Regions from separate parts of the Cohnella suwonensis genome, predicted to be linked through region 2. Evidence: riboswitches for the same ligand, from Rfam matches in the RefSeq annotation. Region 2 holds a riboswitch; the other holds the start of a gene.
The links. A riboswitch is a leader RNA that binds a small molecule or an ion and turns the genes downstream of it on or off. The one in region 2 is predicted to bind cyclic di-GMP.

Region 1 (7,637 bases), on a different contig from region 2:
CGGCTTGAATACCTGCGATACTTTGCACATTCGTCAGGAAGGCCGGCGATGCGGATTCGACCTCGACGCCGCCGATCTCCGGCAGAGCCCTTAACACCGTACCGCCGGCTTGGGCGATCAGATCTGCATAGTTGGAAGGCAGGTCTTTCTGAAAGGCGATCAAATAGCGGGTACTTGGGGCGGTATCCGAACTTTTCGAATAACCGGACGCTCCAAATAGGGTGGTGGAGAAGATGCAGGACATAACGACGGCGACAGCGAGTTTCTTCTTCATAGACATCCTCCTCTATCTATACTTGGAATACAGCGTATTTCAGTTAATATTCCTTCCAATGTCCGCATAACCCTTTGATGGATTAACACTACTTTTGTCGAACCTCCGTAAACTAGTAAGTTTTAGACTCCGCGGAAGAAATTCGAAGGGGGGATCGGAACGGTGATAGAATCGAGGCTCAAGCTGAAGAACCCGCACCACGAGAAGGAGACCGCTGAACTGTCGTTAAGCGTGAAACCATCTAACGTATAAGCTCGCCGCGATCAAGAAACATGACAATGCCCACATGGCACTTGCGAACCCGCGACGAAAGCTGCTTAAAGACTTTTTCATTTTCACCTGTCCTTCCCATGAAACTCAAGTATAACAGGGAAGATGTCGAATTGTGTTAACGCGGCATTTAGTGGAATCATTGCAGAATAATAAATATACTTGTAAGAGAATTAAGCCAAAACAATCTATGACTTGGATGAAAACCGGGAGGTTATGCAAGACATGAAAAATGGTCTCGCTTCAACGGTTATTGCGACATTCAGCCTGCTTATTCTCATTGGCTGTTCGGACGACGCGCGGCCGGCCGCGATCTCATCGGTTTCCCCCGTGCCAGACCCGCCTTCCTCCTCATCTTCGGCTATCGTCAACTCGCGGATCGATTCGGTCAGCTTTCATAGCACGGCGCTAAATCGCGATATGAGCTTGTCCGTCTATCTTCCTCCGGCATACAGTCCCGACGCGCGATACCCGGTGATCTACTTGTTATATGGTTACGGCGGCACGCATGATTCTTGGTTTACTTATCTCCATATAGACGATGTCGCGAATCGGCTCCTTCAAGAAGACCGAATAAACCCCGTCATTATCGTCTCTCCGGATTACGGGAATAGCTTCGGCGTGAATACGAAGCCCGGAGAGGGCGAAGATCCGGGAGGCGTGAGTATCGGCCCCTACGAGGACTATCTGATTCAAGACGTTATCTCTTACGTGGACAGTCATTATAGTACGCAAGCATCCCGATCCGGCAGGTATATCGGCGGCGCATCCATGGGAGGGTACGCGTCCCTTTATCTCGGATTTACCTATCCCGACCTCTTCGGTAAAATCGGCGCGCATAGCGCCGCGCTATGGAATTATACATCGACCGACCTATTTACGGATCAGCGGGATTGGCTCTATGCGAACGAGGCGTTGCGGAGCGCAAGGGATCCGTTTAAGCTGGCCGCATCGGGCAAGCTGGCAGACGTGGACATTTATTTGGATGCCGGAGAAGGGGATGCGTTAGCGGAAAAAGATTACAAACTGTACGAGGTGCTTCGGACGATGAACGTCGATGCGCAGTGGGTTCCCGGCCCCGGCGGGCATGATGCCGCTTACTGGAGCGGGCAACTGGAGCATTACCTGCTCTTCTATGCGGGCAAGACCCCATAATAGTCACGGTTTCTTCTTGATAAAATCCGCGGTGCGCAGCGTGAGAGCTATCGTCGTTAAAGCGGATTGGATGCTCCCGTGAGAGGGAGGACGCTATTATCGGCCACGAACAAACCGCTTACGCCGAACACTTCGCCATAGGGATTGGTCGCCCCGTCTCTGCTGTCAATGCTCATTCGGCAAGTTCGTCTCGCCAAGCAGAGCTAAGGCCCCATAGACGCAGACGGCCGTAGGGAGCCACCATGCCAACCCATGTTTAGTATTGAGTCAATAGGAGTACAGATTTATACCCTAAATCCCTACTTTATAGCACATCCAAATTACTATAAAAATGTTGATTTTAGTAGATTGGTTCCATATAATATGGATAATTCTTCTTTTTTCATCATAATTATCGTGATAAAGGCAAAATCCTCGAAAGAGGATGACGCAAAGCCATGGGTCTAAAGCTCTAATCGAGCTATGATTGCCAGGCTGCCAAGGGTGATTTTTTTAACTAAACCTTTATGCAGCTTACGCAATCCTCGCGGTTTTGCGTTAGGCTGTTTTTTGTACGCTTTTTTATTGATCTCCGCATTACAGCACAAATTGCTTTTCTTTCGAAAAGCAATAACCGTAGGAGGGTAAGTTATGAAGAAGCGTATATTAGTCTGTTTTATGACATTTTTTGTAATTTTCAGTTCCGTGCAAACGTCCGTATTCGCTAGGGGTGGAAGCAGCGCGGCCCCGGGTTATGTTGACCCTCTGGAGATTTTGAAACAGCTCCCCGGACAAGCAGAAGGCTATCGTCCACAGCTGCCTAATCCTTTGCAAAACGCGGTCCCTTCCCTGCCCTCGGGACTGAACCCTGGACAGCCTGCGGCCCCGGTAGCGGGCTCATCAGGCGGAGCCTCAACCCAACCGGCCGCCGGTCCTGAGTCCGAAGATCCGATGAACCACCCGGTGGACTTGGCCACCGGTCAATTGAAGCTGCAATCCACCGACATTCATCTGCCGGGCATCGGGTTCGGATTCGATTTGGAGCGGACTTATGACAGCTCGGGCAGCGAACCGGGCGCATTCGGGATCGGGTGGGACTTTAACTGGAATTCGCTCCTTCGTATGTACGCCGATTATGCCTTGGGCGAATTCCGCTGGGACGAAACGGTAAACAGCTATTCGTTCATTAAAGACGATTCCGAAGGATATATTTTGGAATACGACGGGGACGACAAGGTCAACTATGAGCTGCATAAGGGCCATTATGAGCCTGTCGACGGAGAACAATTGGAGCGAATCAGCGAGCATGAATACGTCGTCACCAAAAGCAGCGGGGCGAAAATTACATACTACGGTTATTTTGCGCCGTGGCGCAGTTCACAGGATGCAAAAGCCGGAAAAATGGTCAAGCTTCAGGACCGTTACGGAAATACGATATCTTTCGCCTATAACGATAGCGGCAAGCTGACCGGCATTACGGATACGGCAAACCGCCTGATTCAATTCCAGTGGGAGAACGGCGTCATTACGCAAATCATCGATCCGATGAACAAAACGTTCACGTTCGCTTACGACGATTCCGGACGCCTCACGACAGCTGTGTCACCGGAAGGGAGAACGATCAGCTACGGCTATGATGACAAGAACCGCCTGTCCACGCTTACAAACGGCGAAGGTGCGGTCAAGACTTTCCGGTATAACGCTCAGAACAAAGTCGAGTCTATTCTGGACGGCAGCGGCTCGATCCAGCTTGCTTTTGCCTACGGCGAAGACAAGACTATTCTGACAGATGCGCTGAACAACGAATGGGCATATGGCATCGCAGATGGCAAAGTTGCGAGCATCATCAATCCTTTGGGCGAAACAGTTGCTTATCAATACAACGAGAAAGGACTGATCACGAAAATAGAGTCGATCCGCGGGACTGAAACGACCGAATATAACGCGGACGGCAATGAGAAGAAAAAAACGGAAGTTAGCGGTGCCGTGACCATGTACGAATATGACGATCGATGGAAACTCCCGAAGCGGATCAAGCACCCGGACGGTACGGAGACGGCTTTCGTATACGACGATAACGGCAATATCGTGGAGAGGAAAACTCCCGATGGCGTCACCGGGCATTTTGGCTACGACGATAAAGGGCAGCTCGTTTCGATGGCCAATGAATCGGGCAGCTCGATCGGCTTTACTTACGATACGCAAGGCAACATTATCCGGAAGACCGACCCGCTCGAAAATGCGACAGCATTCGAGTATGACAATAACGGGCGATTGTTGAAAGAAACCTCTCCGGGCGGATATAAAGCGGAAATGACCTATGATGATGACGGGAAGGCGATCCGCCGTGTCGTCGGCGATGGCGCCGCAACGGAGTATCAATATGACCGGAACGGATTGCTCGTCTCGGAGAAAAATCCCCTTGGCGTCGTTACGATCTATGAGAGAACCAAGGAAGGGAATTTGGTAAACATTAAGGATGGGCTTCAGAGAACGAATTCTTACCGTTATGACCGGATGGGGCGGCTATCCAAAACGATTGATCCGCTAGGTCGGGAGACGGAACTAACACGCGATGCACTAGGCAGAGTGACTAAGGAGGCCGATCCGCTCGGTAGAACAACCGTGTACGCATACGGTCCGTTCGGCGTGAAAACCGTCGAGTCGGACAGCGTTAAGCTGGAGTACGTATACGATGCTGCCGGCCAACTCTCCAAAGTCAAAGACGAACAAGGCCGCACGACAACGCTCCTTTATGACAATAGGGGCAGATTGCTGAAGGTGGAAGATCCTCTGGGACGTATCCGGCAGTATACCTATGACGGGGCGGGCAGAGTATTGACCGAACAGCGTCCGGACGGAAACCTCATCGAGAACGAATATAATAGCCTGGGACTGCTCAAGAAAACAACGTATCCTGACGGAACCGCCGTTCAGTATGCATATGACAAGGCGAATCGGTTAATTAAAACGGTGAACCGTGACGAAAGTATTTCCCAAGTCAACTATAATGTTGATGGACAAATGTCAAAAATCATAAATGCGCTCGGTCAAGCGATCACGTACGTTTACGACGGGGCTAATCAGGTGCAGCAGGTCATCGATCCGGCAGGCAATGTATTGCAGCTGGCCTATAACAAATCGGGCTTGTTAACATCGGTCACCGATCCGCTTGGCGGAATCATTACTTATGAATACGATGCTGGAGGTCAACTCACCAAAGCGACGAATGCGTTAGGGCAGACGACGCAATATGAATACGATTTTCTCGGGAGAATTGTCCGTACCGTCAATCCCAGTGGAAGAGATACGAAGTGGGCCTATGATGACGAAACGAACCAAACGGTCATTACCGATGCGGCGGGCGGAACGTACACCTATGAGTTCGATCTGCGCAATCAAATCAAGCAAGTAACCGACCCGCTTGAACACGTCAGCACGATGGCATATAACGAGCTGGGGCTGCCGACTATAACCACGGACGCGATCGGCAATCAAACCTCGTATACATACGATGCCGTCGGCAGATTGCTGGAAACGATCGATCCGGAAGGTGCCAAAACCTCTTACGCCTATAATGAGATGGATCAAATCACTAAAGAAACCAATGCCCTCAATCAAACGACGGAAATCACCTACGATGTCATGGGGAACGTAAAAACGGTAACCGATTTCCGAGATCGCAAGAGCGAGTATTTCTACGATGCAATGGATCGCAGAACGGCATTCGTCGACGCTCTGGGTTCTAGGTGGTCATGGGAATATGATGCTTTGGGACAAACCGTGAAGACGACTAACGCGCTTAGTCATAAGAAGGAAATGACATATAATGCACTCGGTCAAATGACCGAAGTCAAAGAAGCTAACGGAGCAGTCACGAAGCTGGAATATGATGCGATGGGGCATTTGGTTAAACAGATCGATGCACTGGGACGCATGACCGGTTTCCAATATGATGCGAACGGTCAAGTCAAACAGATTACGGACGCTTTAGGCCATGTCACCTCTTACGGTTACAGCAAGTCCGGCGAGCTGATCCAATATGCGAATGAGACGGGGCACGAAACAACGTGGGTTTATAACGCACTCGGTTTGCCGACCAAGATAACGGATGCGCTCGGTCATGAAGAAACGTACGAGTACGATAAGGCGGGAGGGCTAATCCGCAGTGTTGACCCGCAAGGAGCTGCGACCGTGTACCGTAACGATGCGCTAGGTCGAACCGAGTCCGTAACGGATGCGCTTCAGCAAACGACCGCATTCCGTTATGACGGAGCGGGACGTACCTTGCAAATCACCGACGCTTTGGGCGGGTCCAAGCAATATACGTATGATGTCCTGGGGCGTTTGACTTCCGAAACGGATCGGCGCGGCATGCGGTCGGAGATCGTCTATGACGATAAACAGGGAATCCGGAAAATGACCGATGCGAGCGGAGCGGCGACAACCGTACAGATGGATGCCCTTGAGCGAATCGTGAAATCCACCGATCCGCTTGGACATGCTACGGAGTGGGTCTACAACGCGCTTGGAGACCCGATTCAACAAATCGAAGCCGACGGGAGTCTAACGTCGTGGGAATATAACGCCAATCAGCAAGTTGTCCGGATGATTGATCCGAAGGGCGGCGTAACGAAGCTGGAATATGATTTGGCCGGGAATTCGATTAAAGAGACGAACGCTCTGAATGCAGAAACGACCTATGAATACGATGCGCTTGATCGACTTGCCCAAGCGACATTGCCGAATGGCGGAACGATACGGAACACCTACAGCGTTGATGGATATTTAACCCAGCGTACCGATGCGGAAGGCGGCGTATGGAAGTGGGAATACGATCCCCTGGGACGAATCGTTTCGGAAATAAACCCGCTCGGCCATGTGAAATTATCGGAATATAACGCCAATGGTCTTACAACCAAAGTTCAGGATGAAATCGGGGCGGAAACGCGATTTGCGTACGATGCGCTGGGCAGGTTGACTCAGCAACAGGATGCTTTGGGATCGATCTGGAGCTATGAATACGATGCTTTGGGACAGCCTGTCAGAACCGTCGATCCTCACGGTTCGACGTACGTCTATGAATACGATAGCGAAGGCAACGTTATCGCAACGGAAGATCCGCTCAAGCACAAGACCGAGTATACTTATGACCAAGTCGGCCGCATGACCGAAATGAAAGACCCGGCGGGTTATTCCGCCCGCTGGGGATACAATGCCTCCGGCTTGCTGACTACCGTAACGGATGCGCTGGGAGCCGTTACGACATTCGATTATGACGATGTAAACCGGCTCATAAAACAGACGACTCCGAACGGGTCTGTGGAGCAACGGGAATATGACGCCAACGGCAATCTCGCATCGCTTGTCGATCCGTTGGGACATCAAACGCAATACGGTTACGATGCGCTGAATCAATTGGTTTCCGTAACAGACGCGTTAAACGGCAAGACAACCTATACGTATGACAGAATGGGAAAGCTTGCCAAATTGACGGATGCGGGCGGGAATAGCCGCAGTTGGACGTATAATCTGAATGGACAGCCGCTTAAAGAAATCAATGCGCTTGGTAAAGAAACGCGGTACAGCTATGATGCGGCCGGGCAACTGACGGAAAGGCTCGATGCGAAGCAGCAATCTGCCCGTTATTCCTATACACCGCGCGGACAACTGTCTGCTGTGGAGTCCATAGATGATAAAGTCGAATATGCTTTCGATGTGTTGGGCCGAGTGTCCCAAGTAACTAATCGGGCATCCAATGAGCATTTCTCGTATGACAAGCTCGGTCGCCTCGCTTCTCAAACCAACACGTCGCTGGGTAAGTCGATCAAATACGATTACGATGCCAACGGCAACCTTACACAGCTAACCAACAGCGAAGATCGGGTTACCCGTTACGAATATGACGTTCGTGACCAGATGATCGGCATGACTGACCCGGACGGAAACCGAAGCGCCT
Region 2 (7,637 bases):
TCGCGATTGCAAGGTAAGCGAGCAGGGCGCAGGGGCGCGAAAATCGTCGTCGCGGCGTGTTATTGCTCATATTAGCGCTGACGGTCGCCGCCCGAAACGTTCCTCGCGCGCGGCATCGCGGCATGCTGTTGTCGGCGATCCTCGTGCTCGCGCGAATAAAGTTGTAGAGATAACGTAAGACCTTCGGCTAGTTAGCCGGGGGCTCCTGATGCATCTGCGAAATGATCATAGGGACCTTGCATACTTACTTCTTCGCAAGCTCCAGCAGTTTACGAAGATCGCGGGACATCGACGTAGGCGAGCATTCGGCACCCGAGCGGAGACGGTCGATGAGCGCGACGGCTTCCAGGCTAGTCACGGTGCGCACGTCGGCGCCGGAGCCGAGGCTGTCGCGCATCTAACGCTCGGCGGCGGTGCCGCCCGCCGCGCCGGACCCGGCGCCTTTCATGGTCATCCGGCGCGCGAACGGGCTACCCGTCGGGCACGCGATGCGCGTGCATATTCAGATGCTGGTCCGTCGCATGCCGCTGCAGGATATTGCTTTTTTAGAGATTCCCGGGGTGGGGGACAAATATTCGCCAAATACCGGACGGAGTCGGTTGGCCGGCGGCATAATCGCGGCCGAGTTGACGAGCGGGAATCCGAGAGGAAGGCATCCAAGATGCCGTTGAATGCGTCGGGGGCGTCCGCGTTCGCGCAATGACCGGCTCCGGGGATAACGGCGAGCCGCGAGCTCGGCTCTAGCCGATGCAGTTCCGTTGCGGCATCGCGCGCGAGATTCAAGTCGTGCTCTCCGACGATAATGAACAGCGGATAAGGCACGGGCGTCGTTCTCGGAGAGAACAGGGCGTTAGATCCGCCCATAGAGGCGAACGACCTTCTTCGGAACGAACGGAGCCCTTGAGCGAATAAACGGCGTCCTTGGTCGGTGCGGCAGGATACGGAGAGGACGTACTTTTTTGAACCGCGTCATCGAGAAGAGAATGTACATGATCCACTTCAAGCCTTCTTTGCGCTGCGCCGACAGAATTCGTTCGTTCGCGATTGCCCTGCGGGCTCGAGCGAAATATAGCACAACCCGCGCCGTCATGGTATGATTCGGAAGACTATGAACGGAGAGGAAAGAGCGCTGTTGAAGACGTTGGTCATCGCGGAGAAGCCCGATATGGGCCGCAATATCGCCTCCGTTATCGAGCCCAAAGCTCAGAATAGACGCTCCTATCTTGAAGGAGAAAACTATATCATCACGTGGGCGATCGGGCACTTGATCGGATTGGCGGAGCCCGACCTCTACGACGAGAAATACAAGAAATGGCGGTTCGGCGACTTGCCGATCATCCCTGATCAGTTCAAGTTGCTGCCGAACCCGAATACGAAGGATCAACTGAAGGTCATCGAAGAGCTGGCGGCCCGAAGCGGCGAGCTCGTTAACGCGTGCGATGCCGGGCGCGAGGGGCAGCATATTTTCTCCCTCATCGTCAGGCACTTGTCGCTGAAGCAACCGGTGAAGCGGCTATGGATATCCGACCTTACGGCGGAGACGATTCGCAAAGGCTTCGATCAGCTGAAGGACAATACGGAATACGACAACCTGACTCAAGCGGCCAGGGCGCGAAGCGAAGCGGACTGGCTGATCGGCATGAACGGCTCGCGCGCGTTCACGACGAAGCACAACGAATTGCTGTCCGTCGGGCGCGTCCAGACGCCGGTGCTCGCGCTTATTTACGACAGGCAGAAGCAGATCGAAGCGTTCGATTCGCTGAAGTTTTACGACATTACCGGGATCTTCGCTCAAGGGGACGCCGCGCCGTATAAGGGCATCTGGCAAGGGGACAGGCTGACCGATCCGGAGAAGGCGGAAGCGATCGCGAACAAGGTCCGGGGCAAGACGGGAGCGATCGCGAGCTACGAGGTCAAGGATACGAAGGAGTATCCGTTCAAGCTATACGACCTGACGTTGTTGCAGCGGGAAGCGAACGGCAAGTTCAGCTTCTCGGCGAAGAAGACGCTCGACGTCGCGCAGGCGCTGTACGAGAAACACAAGGTCATCTCTTATCCGCGGACGAACTCGAACTACGTTAACGAGCAGAACATCCCGGAGATGCACAAGATTCTGGACGCGATGAGAAGCTCTCCGGATTATGGGGACTTCGTGCAGGGCGCTAACAAGCGGTTCGTTCACGTGAACAACAAGAACGTGTGCAACCCGGCCAAGGTCGAGGATCACCACGCGATCATGCCGACGATGAAGAAGCCGCAGGGGCTTTCCCCGGACGAGCGCAAGCTGTACGACCTGATCGCCAAGCGGTTCCTTTCTCACTTCTATCCGGCGGCGGAGTATAAAGTACATACCGTTCTCACCGAGGTGGAAAAGGAAACGTTCAAGACGACGGTGAAGCAATTGCTATCGCTCGGGTGGAAGGTCATTTACGCCGCGGATGCGCCGTCGTCCAAGCCGTCTTCGTCCGGCTCTTCCAAGGACGGCGGCAAGGACAAGGAAGACGGAGCGGGATCGGCGGAAGACGAGACGCTGGAGACGGACGCGCATTTCGAGATCGATCCGGCCGGGTCGGTCGTCTGTTCCGACGTCGAAGTGAAAGAGAAGGAAACGCAGCCGCCGAAGCACTATACGGAAGGCACGCTCCTGAAGGCGATGGAAAGCGCGGGCAAGCAGATCGAGGACGAGGAGCTTCGCGACGCGATGAAGGATTCCGGACTCGGTACGCCGGCGACGCGGGCGGCGACGATCGAACGGCTGAAGAACGTCGGTTACGTCGACATGCAAGGCAAGAAGATCATGATCACGCCGAAGGGACGGACGGCGATCGAGCTCATCCGCGGAGCGGGCGTCGAGCTGCTCACGTCGCCGGAGATGACGGGCCAATGGGAGCGCAGGCTGACGGAAATTTCGCGCGGACAAGCGTCGGCCGACACGTTCATGGGCAACGTCAAAAGGTTTACGAGGTTGATCATCGACAAGGTTAGCGTTCAACGGCCGGCGGCGAGGAACGCGTTCGCGAAGCCCGAGCCGTCCGCGAAAGGCGGCAAAGGCAAGGAGGGGGCGGACGACCGGAAGAAGGCTCGGGAGTCCTCCAAGGCGGCAGCCGCCAAGTCATCCGCCGCGACGCCCGGCAAGAACGCCAAAGCGGCAGCCGCCAAGCCGGAAGCGGCGGGCGGACAGCCCGGCACGATCGGCGTATGCCCGCGTCCAGGGTGCGGCGGCCATATTTTCATGGGACGCAAGGGATACGGTTGCAGCCATTATAAGACGGGGTGCGGCTTCGTCATCTGGAAAGAGAGCTTCGACCGGACGTTAACCGACGCGATGGTCAAGGCGCTCGTCGAGAAAGGAAAGACGGGCAAATTGAAATTCAAGACTCCCGAAGGCGAAGCTTACGAGGGTATCATCGTGCTGAAAAAGGCGGAAACGGGCGAGCTTTCGCTCGAGCGAATTTGACTTTCGCCGAATACGCGACAAAAAGACTAGTCCCGATGCCGGGGACTAGCCTTTTTTACATGGCGCGCATCATGGTTCGCAAGATGCAGGTAAGCGCTTCCAGAACTAATCGTGGTTTATTCTTCCATTCGACTCGCGCATGAAGGAAAAAGTCGAACGCCGAGCGGTTCAAGAGCATTGCGACTTATTGGAGATTGATCTATTAGCCTATTAAGTTATCGGCACTCGTTCATTCGGACTAGATAAGATCCGTGCCGTTCGGCATGACGCAATATTCAGAAAATTGAGGAATTAGATGGATTCAAGGAACTTCGTTTCGCCGCTTATGATTAGACACATCGAACCAGCGAACGACACGCTCCGCTGAATCTCGATAAAGGCAAAGCCGACGAAAGTCGGCGACGCAAAGCTATAGGGGCTAAAACGCGAGAGCGTGATGCCAGCCAGCTGCCGAAAGATGAAGGGGAGTTTCTTTAATGAACCCTCCTTTCGGGAAAAGGTGGGTTATTTTGCGTATGGAGGGGGGATTTCAGTCGAATGAAGCTGATCATTCAAGAGAGCGGACAGCTCGTCGGCCATCGAATCGCGGAGGCGTATTCCTTCCCGCGGCGATTCAGAGGGCTTATGCTGACGGGTTCGCTATCGGAAGGGTCCGGCTTGCACATTCGACCGTGCCGGGGAGTGCATTCTTTTTTCATGAAGTATCCGATCGATGTCCTTCATCTGGACGAAGAGGATCGCATCGTCGGTATTCAGCTGCGGCTGGATCCCGGCAAGCTTGGAACGGCTTTCCGGGGGACGCGCTCCGTCGTGGAGCTCCCGGCGGGAACGCTCGAACGTGCATGCGTCAGGCTAGGACAGAAGGCAGTGTTTCAAGCAAACACGCCTCTGGCGTCCCAGGCGACGACAGAGTAGCTTTGCGGAGGTTATTCAGAGAGGGATAAGCGTGAAACTTATGAATTCTGAATAACGAGAAAGCCATTAAACCCACTATTAGGAGGAAATTAAAAATGATGAACAAATTCAAACAACTGGTGAAAGACGAGCAAGGTCAAGGGATGACGGAGTACGGCTTGGTGCTTGGCCTAATCGCGGTAGCGGTCGTAGCGGCTTTGATCGCTCTGCGCGGACACATTATCGCCTTGTTCGATAACGCGGAAGATACGGTCGGCGACGCCAAAACCCAAATGACGTCGACGACAACGACGACCCCGTAAGCGGCTGCGTCTGCGGATGCCCGGAAGGCCATACGTCGAGAACGTATGGCCTTCTTTAATCCCCGAAACGGAGGAACCGTCGTGTGGGCCAATGCAATTCTGTTAATGGCGATAATCGCGTGCGTCGTAACCGATCTCAGGAACAGGAAAATTTATAACGCCGTCGTTTTCCCGGCGCTCGCGGCTGGAATCGGCATACATGCTTTCGCGGACGGCTGGGCGGGTATCGCATTCTCGTCGCTCGGCTTCGCGCTCGGCTTGGGGATCCTTCTTATTCCTTATATGCTCGGCGGAATGGGCGCGGGAGACGTGAAACTTCTGGCGCTCGTCGGAACGCTTAAGGGGGCCGCGTTCGTCGCGGCGACGTCCGTGTACATGGCGTTGATCGGCGGATTGATCGCGCTGGGCATCGTCCTGTTCAAGAACGGCTTCCGAGACCGGATCCGATTCGTCGGTTACGTGTTGCTGTGTCTAAGGCTCAGGGTTAAGCCCGCCATCCATGGAGTTTGGACTTCGGGAGCGTATCCTTACGGCGTCGCCATCGCGGGCGGATCCGCCGTATGCTTGTGGTTGAGAGGATGGGGAGCGGGATGATCAAGGAACAGAAAGGGCAGTCGCTCGTCGAATTCGCCCTGCTGCTCCCGCTATTGCTGCTGCTAATCTGCGGGGTCGTCGATATCGGACGGCTCATGTTCGCTTACGCCAGCTTGAATATGACGACGCAGGAAGCGGTTAGGCTGGGGGGACTCGGCAAGGGGGACGCGGAAATCGCGGACTACGCCAAAAATCATCTTCGCGTGGGAGACGCCTCCGACTTAGAGGTGACGATCACGCCGGGACAGGCGACCAGAAAAAACGGAGACGATATTACCGTCAAATTAACTTATTCCTTGCCGCTGATTACGCCATTAATGACGGAAATCATCCCGGCTCCGGTACTGTCCGCGAATTCGACGATCCGGGTGGAATAGGAGGGGGCAGAATGTTGCGGAAGGCCAAGAAGCTCTTACGGGAACAACAGGGCAGCTCGATCGTATTGATGGGGATGTCCCTGCTGTTGCTCTTGACCGTCGCGGGACTCGTCGTCGACGGAGGCACGATGTATGCCGCCAAGAGTCACCTGCAGAAGGTTGCCAATGCGGCGGCGCTATCGGGAGCGCAGGAATTAACGGGTCAGCAAGCAACCGTAGAACAGGTAATCGACGACATATTGAACAAGCACCATGAACGGGACAGCTTGGCCGAATCGAACATTGAAATGAAATCGAACGTCCGCGTCAGCTTGCATAAGCAAATTCCGCTTAGTTTCAGCCGACTGTTCGGCAAGAAAAGCGTATCGGTGGACGTCCAAGCGTCGGCACGGATTTTGCCGCTGGCGGCAGCGGCGGGCGCGGCTCCTCTCGGCATCGACGAGTCCATTCCTCTCGAATACAACAAACCTTACAAGCTTAAGGTTGATAGCTCCGGCGTCGATACCGGCTACTTCGGCATCTTGGCGTTAGGCGGTCCCGGCGCCAATACATACGAAAGCAACTTGAAATACGGCTACCAGGACGAAATCGAGATCGGAGACGTTATCGATACGCAGACGGGGAACATCGCGGGCAAGACGAGGGACGGCGTGCAGCTTCGCATCGACTCGGACCCTTATCCGCCGGGCGACTACTCGCATCGGGATTCTCCCCGAGTGATCCTCATTCCGGTATACAAGCCGTATGACTACGGAGACGGACAACTCAAGCAAATCAAAGTGACCGGGTTCGCTTACTTCTATATCTCGGAGCCGATGTCCAGCAAGGACACTTCGATTACCGGCATGTTCATCGAGAGAACCGCGACCGGTTATACGAAGCCCGGCACGGTGGACAAAGGCGCGTTCGGGATCAAGCTGGTCGAGTAGCCCAACATTTACCCTGAGGACAGGTGACATCCGATGAGATCGAAATTGATATTAATAGCCGCGCTCCTGATGGGAGTCGCGACGACGCTATTATTTTTCAATTACATGAAGCAGTACAAGGAAGCGCCGGCGGACGACACGGAGTTCGTCAACGTCGTGGCGGTCAAGCAAGACGTCAGGGAAAACACGAAGCTGTCTTCCGGGATGCTCGAGATCATTCAAGTGCCGATGTCCGGGGCGCACGCGCATGCGCTCACGAGCCCGACGGAAGCCGACGGCAAGGTGACGGCTTCCAATCTCGTCGCAGGGGAGGTACTGCTGGCCAATCATCTGAAGGATCAAAAGGAAGAAGCTCAATTCGTCTCCAAGAAGGTGCGAAGCGGCTATCGCGCGGTATCGATCGGCGTGAACATCGTCCAATCGGTATCGAACCTGATCGAACCGGGCGATTACGTCGACGTCGTGTTCACGAAGAAGGAGAAAATCACCGAGCAAGTCGTATCGACGGAGCTGCTGAAGAACGTGCACGTACTCGCGATCGGCAGACGGATGGTCGAAGCGGAGGCCGATACGCCTTACGAGGAATATGCCCAAGTGACGCTGGAGCTTCAGCCCGCGGACGGAGTGAAGATCATCAATGCGGACGAGGACGGGGACGGCATGATCAGCCTCATGCTGAACAGCCGGATCGTGCAGGAGGACAAGGTCAAGGCGGCGCAATAATCGGCGAAGCCGCTTAGCGGCGAACGGCGAACGGCAAGCGGGAATCGGTTACGGGAGGAACGGGCAATGGGCAAAGGGGACACGAGGAACGAAGACCAGCCGGGCGGCAAGCGGGGCGAGATGATCGTCGTCTGCAGCGCCAAGGGAGGCATCGGGCGCACCGTCATGGCGGTCAACCTGGCGGTCGCCCTGACGAAGAAGAACATTCAAATCGGATTGCTGGACGGCAGCTTCCAGTTCGGAGACGTCGCGCTTGCGCTGGATCTCCATCCTACGTTTACGATTAAGGATATCGCGGAAAACATCGAGTCGATGGATCGGTATACGCTGGCCGGGTTTC

Region 1: it holds a riboswitch for cyclic di-GMP, as region 2 does, so the genes downstream of both, ACFPPD_RS04965 (RHS repeat-associated core domain-containing protein) here and ACFPPD_RS11415 (DUF192 domain-containing protein) in region 2, are expected to answer to the same signal.

Annotation. Positions count from the first base shown of each region.
Region 1 covers NZ_JBHSMH010000007.1:17,102-24,738, reverse strand. The annotation lists gene ACFPPD_RS04980 (S8 family peptidase) at 1-274, opposite strand, end outside; gene ACFPPD_RS04975 (alpha/beta hydrolase) at 770-1,699, shown strand; gene ACFPPD_RS04970 (GMC oxidoreductase) at 1,756-1,875, opposite strand; cyclic di-GMP riboswitch class I at 2,094-2,181, shown strand; gene ACFPPD_RS04965 (RHS repeat-associated core domain-containing protein) at 2,330-7,637, shown strand, end outside.
Region 2 covers NZ_JBHSMH010000030.1:98,548-106,184, forward strand. The annotation lists gene ACFPPD_RS11410 (type IA DNA topoisomerase) at 1,133-3,457, shown strand; cyclic di-GMP riboswitch class I at 3,826-3,912, shown strand; gene ACFPPD_RS11415 (DUF192 domain-containing protein) at 3,995-4,372, shown strand; gene ACFPPD_RS11420 (Flp family type IVb pilin) at 4,468-4,674, shown strand; gene ACFPPD_RS11425 (A24 family peptidase) at 4,756-5,268, shown strand; gene ACFPPD_RS11430 (TadE/TadG family type IV pilus assembly protein) at 5,265-5,645, shown strand; gene ACFPPD_RS11435 (pilus assembly protein TadG-related protein) at 5,657-6,574, shown strand; gene cpaB (Flp pilus assembly protein CpaB) at 6,608-7,297, shown strand; gene ACFPPD_RS11445 (AAA family ATPase) at 7,364-7,637, shown strand, end outside.